DNA from 2 places in the Burkholderia stagnalis genome. Region 1 is predicted to be linked to the other one. Evidence: predicted binding sites of a transcription regulator. Region 1 holds the regulator's gene; the other holds the start of a gene.

The links. The regulator HrcA, encoded in region 1, represses chaperone genes, less so after heat shock. The targets are predictions, from matches to a motif close to TTAGCACTCNNNNNNNNNGAGTGCTAA.
Region 2: rpoH (RNA polymerase sigma factor RpoH) is a predicted target of HrcA. The motif match lies at 2,387-2,413, and genes of this name have one in related genera.

The regions. Positions count from the first base shown of each region.
Region 1 is NZ_CP156685.1:3,436,387-3,440,553, forward strand. Features, by position in the region: gene ABFO07_RS15980 (RNA-binding S4 domain-containing protein) at 1-229, opposite strand, end outside; gene hemH (ferrochelatase) at 314-1,378, opposite strand; gene hrcA (heat-inducible transcriptional repressor HrcA) at 1,513-2,535, opposite strand; gene ABFO07_RS15995 (NAD kinase) at 2,663-3,568, shown strand; gene recN (DNA repair protein RecN) at 3,588-4,167, shown strand, end outside.
Region 2 is NZ_CP156685.1:925,606-929,772, reverse strand. Features, by position in the region: gene leuA (2-isopropylmalate synthase) at 1-969, shown strand, start outside; gene ABFO07_RS04400 (nuclear transport factor 2 family protein) at 1,111-1,494, opposite strand; gene ABFO07_RS04395 (acyloxyacyl hydrolase) at 1,540-2,112, opposite strand; gene rpoH (RNA polymerase sigma factor RpoH) at 2,475-3,410, shown strand; gene cydP (cytochrome oxidase putative small subunit CydP) at 3,714-3,980, shown strand; gene ABFO07_RS04380 (cytochrome ubiquinol oxidase subunit I) at 3,970-4,167, shown strand, end outside.

The DNA.
Region 1 (4,167 bases):
CGCATACGCCCAGCACGGCAATGTGCCAGACGATGCCGTCGATCGCAATCTCGACCTGGTCGCCCACGCGCACTTCCTTGGCCGGCTTGACCGGCGCCCCGCCGATCCGCACCCGGCCCTTGTCGACCGCATCGGCCGCGAGTGAACGGGTCTTGAAGAATCGCGCGGCCCACAACCATTTGTCGATGCGAAGTTTCGCGCCCGGTTCCGTGGAAATCCGGTAGTTCATGTCAGCCTCCGCCGGGCCGCCCCAAGGAGGCTGACCACCCCCTCGGGGGGCAGCGAACGAAGTGAGCGTGGGGATCGTGTCATTTCAGTTCACCGTTTCCAGCTGCCCTGCCTTGACCGGCCAGCCCTGCAGATTCTCCGCGACGATCTCGCCGAGCGCGCCGATCCACGCATGCGCGCCGTTCAGGCACGGAATGCGATGGAACGCCTTGCCGCCGCCGGCGATGAATTCGTCGCGCACTTCCATGCCGATTTCCTCGATCGTCTCGAGGCAGTCGGCGGTGAAACCGGGGCAGAACACGTCCGCGCGCCGCACGCCGGCCTCGCCGAGCTCGCGCAGCGTCGGCGCCGTGTACGGCTGCAGCCATTCGGCCTTGCCGAAGCGCGACTGGAACGTGACGCGGCACTCGAGCGTCGACAGGCCGAGCGCCGCCATCAGCAGCGCGGCCGTCTGCTGGCACTGGTCGTGATAGGGATCGCCGAGATCGAGCGTGCGTTTCGGCACGCCGTGGAAGCTCAGCACCAGCTTGTCGCCGGCCGCGAAATCGGGCCGGCCGTGCTGCGCCCAGTACTGCCGCACCTGCTCGGCGAGCGCGTGGATGTACGCCGGATGATCGGCGTAATGGCGCACGGTGCGCACTTCCGGCTGGTTGCGCATGCGCGCGAGCGCGCCGAACGCGGCGTCGAACGCCGTCGCCGTGGTCGACGCGGAATATTGCGGATACATCGGCATCAGCAGCACGCGCTCGGCACCGGCCCGCTTGAGCTGCGCGAGCACCTGCGCGATGCCCGGGCTGCCGTAGCGCATCGCGTAGTCGACCATCACGTGGTAGCCGTTCGACGCGAGCAGGTGGCGCACGCCGTCGACCTGGCGCTCGGTATGGACGCGCAGCGGCGAGCCCTCCGGCATCCAGACGGCCGCGTATTTCTTCGCGGACGCGCGGCCGCGCAGCGGCAGGATGACCGTGCGCAGCAGGATCTGCCAGAGCGCCTGCGGGATTTCGACCACGCGGGGATCGGACAGGAATTCGGCGAGATAGCGGCGAACGGCGCGCGGCGTCGGCGCATCGGGCGTGCCGAGATTGATCAGCAGCACCGCGATGCGATGGGCGGCCGCGACGCTCGATGGCGGCTCAAGATCGAAGCGCATGAATAACGACGTGCTCGAGGCACGAAACCGGACGGCCTTCAATTATAGCGGGCCGTCCCTCGCGGGGTGACTGGCCGTTCGGCCGATTGCGGCGCGGCGCGCGCCGCGGCACGATAACGGGACCGGATCGGCGGCTATTGCTGGCTGAGCGCGAGCGACAGCAGGCGCGCGGTGATGTCGACGATCGGGATCACGCGGTTGTACGCCATGCGGGTCGGGCCGATCACGCCGAGCGTGCCGACGATCTTGCCGTTCACCTCGTAGGGTGCGGTGACCACGCTCATTTCCTCGATCGGCACGAGCGTCGATTCGCCGCCGATGAAGATCTGCACGCCCTGGGCGTGGCTCGACACGTCGAGCAATTGCAGGAGGCCCGTCTTGTGGTCGAAAACGTCGAACAGCTTGCGCAACCGCGCCATGTCGGACGACAGGTCCGCCACTTCGAGCAGGTTGCGCTCGCCGGAAATGAGTACGGTGTCCTCGGTGTCCGGCACCTCGGTGCTCGCGGTCACGGCCGCGTGCATCAGCGCGGTCATGTCGCCGCGCAGCTGGTCGATCTCGTCGCGCAGGCGGCGCCGCACGTCGTCGAACGACAGCCCGGCGAAGTGCGCGTTGATGTAGTTGGACGCCTCGGTCAGCTGCGACGGCGAATAGTCGCGCGGGGTCGCGAGCATGCGGTTCTGCACGTCGCCCTCGGGCGTGACGATGATGAGCAGGATGCGCTTGTCGGACAGGCGCATGAACTCGATCTGCTTGAACACGTGGCTGCGGCGCGGCGTCAGCACGACGCCCGCGAACTGCGACAGGTTCGACAGTACGCTCGCCGCGGCCGCGACCACCTTCTGCTGCGGCTCGCCGGCCTGCAGCGTGGTCTGCACCTGGCGGGCGACCGCGTCGGCGTCGATCGGCGCCTCGACCGTCAGCATCGTGTCGACGAACAGGCGATAGCCGCGCGGGGTCGGCACGCGGCCGGCCGACGTGTGCGGGCTCGACACGAGGCCGAGCTCCTCCAGGTCGGACATCACGTTGCGGATCGTCGCCGGGCTCAGCTCCAGCCCGGAGTAACGAGACAACGTGCGCGATCCGACCGGCTGACCGTCGGCGATATACCGTTCGATCAGGGTTTTCAGGAGGGTTCGTGCGCGAGGATCTAGCATGGTGGAAAATTTTAGCGCAACCGCGCGGCTGCGGCGAGTGGCCGCAACCGGCACCCGGGCAGCCCCGCCGCGGCGCCCGGGGGCGCGGACGGTTCTTTTCGTCAACGAGCTATGGTGTAATGCCGGCATGAAAACCGGTAATCAGTTCAATACTGTCGCGCTCGTCGGCCGGAGCAACACGCCCGGCATCGCCGAGCCGCTCGCCACGCTGGCCGCCTGCATCGCGAAGCGGGGTTTCGAGGTGGTCTTCGAAGCCGACACCGCGCGCGAGATCGGCATCGCCGGCTACCCGGCGCTCACCCCCGCCGAAATCGGGGCGCGCGCCGACGTGGCGATCGTGCTGGGCGGCGACGGCACGATGCTCGGCATCGGCCGGCAGCTTGCGCCTTACAAGACGCCGCTGATCGGGATCAACCACGGGCGGCTCGGCTTCATCACCGACATCGCGGCGGCCGACATGCAGGCGCTCGTCCCCGTGATGCTGGCGGGCAAGTTCGAGCGCGAGGAGCGCTCGCTGCTCGAGGCCCGGATCATGCGCAACGGCGAACCGATCTACCACGCGCTCGCGTTCAACGACGTCGTCGTGAACCGCAGCGGCTTTTCCGGGATGGTCGAACTGCGCGCGTCGGTGGACGGCCGGTTCATGTACAACCAGCGTTCGGACGGCCTGATCGTCGCGACGCCGACCGGCTCGACCGCGTACGCGCTGTCGTCGGCCGGGCCGATCCTGCATCCGCAGCTCCAGGGCATCGTGCTCGTGCCGATCGCGCCGCATGCGCTGTCGAACCGGCCGATCGTGCTGCCGGACGACACCAAGATCGCGATCCAGATCGTCGCCGGGCGCGACGTCAACGTGAACTTCGACATGCAGTCGTTCACGTCGCTCGAACTGAACGACACGATCGAGGTGCGCCGCTCGAAGCACACGGTGCCGTTCCTGCACCCGATCGGCTACAGCTACTACGCGACGCTGCGCAAGAAGCTGCACTGGAACGAACATCCTTCGAACGAAGACGACGACACGGCGTCCTGACGCCCCACCGCCCGACACCATGCTCCGTCACCTCTCGATCCGCGACTTCGTCATCGTGGCCGCGCTCGACCTTGAATTCGACAGCGGCTTTACCGTTTTCTCCGGCGAAACCGGCGCCGGCAAATCGATCCTGATCGACGCGCTCGCGCTGGCGCTCGGCGAGCGCGCCGACGCGAGCGTCGTGCGCACCGGCTGCAGCCGCGCCGACATCACCGCCGAATTCACGCCGCACGACCGCGTCGCGCGCTGGCTCGACGAGCACGCGTTCGACACGGAGGACACCGTGATGCTGCGCCGCGTGATCGATACGAACGGCCGCTCGCGCGCGTTCGTCAACGGCACCAGCGCCACGCTCGCGCAGCTGCGCGAGCTCGGCGAGATGCTCGTCGACATCCACGGCCAGCATGCGCACCAGCTGCTGATGCGGCCGGACGCGCAGCGCGAGCTGTTCGACACCCACGCGGGGCTCGTCGCCGACGCCGCCAACGTCGCGCGCGCATGGCGCGTGTGGCGCGACGCGACCCAGGCGATCGAGACGGCGCAGGCGCACGAGCGCGAGCTGCAGCTCGAACGCGAGAAGCTCGCGTGGCAGCTCGCCG
Region 2 (4,167 bases), 1.2 Mb from region 1:
GAATGGATGGACCGCAACCTCGGCTATCGCGACAGCATCGTGCTGTCCGTGCATCCGCACAACGACCGCGGCACCGCGGTCGCCGCCGCCGAGCTCGCGCTGCTCGCGGGCGCCGACCGCATCGAAGGCTGCCTGTTCGGCAACGGCGAGCGCACCGGCAACGTCGACCTCGTCACGCTCGCGCTCAATCTCTACACGCAGGGTATCGACCCGGGCCTCGACTTCTCCGACATCGATGCGGTGCGCCGCGTCGTCGAGCGCTGCAACCAGATTCCCGTGCATCCGCGCCATCCGTACGCGGGCGACCTCGTGTTCACCGCGTTCTCGGGCTCGCACCAGGACGCGATCCGCAAGGGCTTCGCGCAGCAGCGCCCCGACGCGATCTGGGAAGTGCCGTACCTGCCGATCGATCCCGCCGATCTCGGCCGCAGCTACGACGCGGTGATCCGCGTGAACAGCCAGTCCGGCAAGGGCGGCGCGACGTACCTGCTCGAGCGCGGCATGGGTTTCACGCCGCCGCGCCGCGTGCAGATCGAGTTCAGCCACGCGGTGCAGACGCTCGCCGACGCGTCCGGCGAGGAAGTGACGGGCGACGCGATCTGCGCGCTGTTCTCCCGCGAATTCTTCGAGACCGACGGCCCCGCCGCGCGCAGCGGCAGCGGCGCGCGCTGGCAGAACCGCGAGATCGGCGGCGCGAGCGCGGCCGATGCGGCGCCGGAACACGCGGCACGGCATGCGGCAGCCGCCTTCGCGGCCGCGGCGCGCGTCGCGATCGAGGTCGGCTCGTGCGAACACGCACGCACGTCGGACGGGCGCATCGCGGTATCGGTCGGCTGCCGGGTCGGCGATGCGCCGCTGCGGCACGGCGTCGGCGTGCACGCGGATGCGGCGGCCGCCGCGCTCGACGCGGTGGTCAGCGCGATCAACCGCTCGGCATGGCATTGCGCCGACCGCCGCGCGGCGGCGTGACGGTGCGCGTCAAGGTTTGAAGAGGGGCAGGCAAAGGGTGCAGGACCACCCGCGCAGCAGGCGATCCGTGCTGCACGGGAAATGAAGAAGCGGCCCAGAAGGCCGCTTCGGACGAGACACGAAAAGGAGCGCCACGCGCGTTCATGTCTCGGTCGCGCACCGCGTCGCCTGCCACGCGAGCAGACGCCAGCGCCCCTGCTCCTGCGCCTGCACGGCGGTGTACGCAATCGGAAACACGAGCCCGCCGTTGTTCGTTTCCATCTCGATCAGCGCCCGCCCGGTGACGAGACAGGTCTCGTCGCCGACGGGCAGCACGTCCTGCGACTGGATTTCGATCTGACGATAGCGGCGGCGGCCGGCGGCGATCGCATCGATGAACTGCTGCTTGGTTTCCCGTTTGCCGTTGGTGTGCACGTAGAACACCTTGTCCGACAGCAGCGCGTCGAGCGCCTCGCCGTCGCCGTCCACCATCGCCCGGAACCGATCGCGCTCGAGCGCGCGGATCGCATCGACCACCTTCGCCATCGCCATACTCCTCGGCAACGCGCCCGCCGTGCGCGGGCGTACGGATCAGAAGTTGTACTGCAAGTAGAGCTGGTGGAAATTTATACCAGGATTCGGCTCTTTGATACCCGCGTTAGACACATGTTGAAAACGGTAGCCGACCTGATACTGTTGCCGTTGCCCGAACTGCAGGCCGACGCCGCCCATGGAGGCGAACTGGAATGCGGTCGACACCGAGAAATCCGTCGCTATGGTCGGATGCGACAGGAAGCGCACCCCCGCGCCGGCTTCCACGTACGGGCGGACCGCGCCGGCGCTCTTGATGAAGCGGATCACCGGCGTCGCGCCGACTTCCCAGATGCTCGTGTGAATGTTGCCGTTCGTATGCCAGTAGCCGACGTGGCCTTCCGCCACGAACGCAAAGTGCCAGCCGCCGATCTCCCACCACGTCCAGCCCGGATCCCAGACCACGCCGAGGTCGCCCTTGTCGATGCTGTGGCGATCCGAGAATCCGCCCCCTGCCTGGATCCCCCACCGATCCGCAAACGCTGCGCCGGAACCGCCCAGCAATGACGCTGCCAGGACCGTGTGCAACGCAAGCCGGCAAGCCCGCCGACCGTTGTCGTTCTTATTGTTCATCTGACACCCCAACTTTGTAGGTTGAATGGAGTCTGCCACCGGAGGGCCGGACTCGAGCGAACAGAATGGTATGGTAAAGGACTTTTTCGATCGGCATCACAAAGCGAAATGGTTTGCTTCCAAAACTACAAAAATCGGAATCGTCTGCTTAATCTCCTAAAAAACAACGGGTTACGGAACTTGCCCGGATTCGAGTGGTCGCACCTAAAGCTATCGATCTCGCAACTTTGATAGGAAAAGCGGGAACTCCAAAGCCCGCACCCCCTCTAAGGAATTAGCACTCAATTGGCTGGAGTGCTAAGATTGACCGCGGAATCATCCGAGACCGGGGTTCATCCCTGATTCCAAAGGAGTTTTCTTAAGTGAGCAACGCACTGACCCTTCCGAACACCCTGAGCCCGGCGTCTGCTAAGGCCGAATCGGCAGGCTCGCTGGCGCTCGCAACCTATTCGATGTTGCCGGGCCAGCTGGGCAACATCGACGCCTATATCCAGGCAGTCAATCGTATCCCGTTGCTGACGGCCGAGGAAGAACGCCAGTACGCAACCGAATTCCGCGAGCAGAACAACCTCGACTCGGCCCGCCGCCTCGTGCTGTCGCACCTGCGGCTCGTCGTGTCGATCGCGCGCAACTATCTCGGCTACGGCCTGCCGCACGGCGACCTGATCCAGGAAGGCAACATCGGCCTGATGAAGGCCGTGAAGCGCTTCGATCCGGCGCAGAACGTGCGTCTCGTGTCCTACGCGATCCACTGGATCAAGGCCGAGATCCACGAGTACATCCTGCGCAACTGGCGCATGGTGAAGGTCGCGACGACGAAGGCGCAGCGCAAGCTGTTCTTCAACCTGCGCAGCCACAAGAAGAGCATGCAGGCGATGACGCCCGAGGAGATCGACGGCCTCGCGCAGGAGCTCAACGTCAAGCGCGAAGACGTGACCGAGATGGAAACCCGCCTGTCGGGCGGCGACATCGCGCTCGAAGGGCAGGTCGAGGACGGCGAGGAAAGCTTCGCGCCGATCGCGTATCTCGCCGATTCGCACAACGAGCCGACCGCCGTGCTCGCCGCGCGTCAGCGCGACATGCTGCAGACGGACGGCATCGCGCAGGCGCTCGACGCGCTGGACGCGCGCAGCCGCCGCATCATCGAGGCGCGCTGGCTGCACGTCGACGACGACGGCTCGGGCGGCTCGACGCTGCACGACCTCGCCGCCGAATTCGGCGTGTCGGCGGAACGCATCCGCCAGATCGAAGCAAGCGCGATGAAGAAAATGCGCACGGCGCTCGCCGAATACGCGTAAATCCCGCCGATTCAAAATCGCTTCGTCAAAAACCGCTGCCCCTCCGGCAGCGGTTTTTTTTCGTCCATAAATTGACCAATTCAATCGGGTATTCACCAAAACGACGCCTGTTCCGCCGATGCTTGATCCAGCTCAAGTTTCGACGAACCCTTCGCGACGGTCCGCCGCAGTGTGGCACTCGGCACGCCGCGGGCGCCCTCTTAAAATTGATACGTCAGGCGCAACAGGATTAGATACTGCTTAATAGCCGTCACCAATCCGACGTAGAGTCGCCCCAAACCTGCTTCAAATCGTTTCAGGATAATGGCCTTGATCTCGATCAATAAAGAGCCAGCCACCAGCGCCACCGGCTGGCGCGGCCGCATCGTCGCGTGGGCACGGGGCCCCACGCTCGCGCGCGACATCACCATCGTGCTGGTCATCAAGCTGGTCCTGCTGATCGCACTCAAATACGCATTCTTCAATCATCCGCAGGCCAAGCACATGTCGCTGCCGCCTGCCGCCGTCGCCGAGAAGCTGCTCTCGGTGCCGGCGCCCGCCTCTACCGAGGGAGACCACCATGATAAGTAGCGAAGTCGTCGATCTGTCACGTCTGCAGTTCGGCATCACGGCGCTCTACCACTTCCTGTTCGTGCCGCTGACCCTCGGTCTGTCCTGGCTGCTCGTGATCATGGAAGCCGTGTACGTGATGACCGGCAAGCAGGTCTACAAGGACATGACCCAGTTCTGGGGCAAGCTGTTCGGCATCAACTTTGCA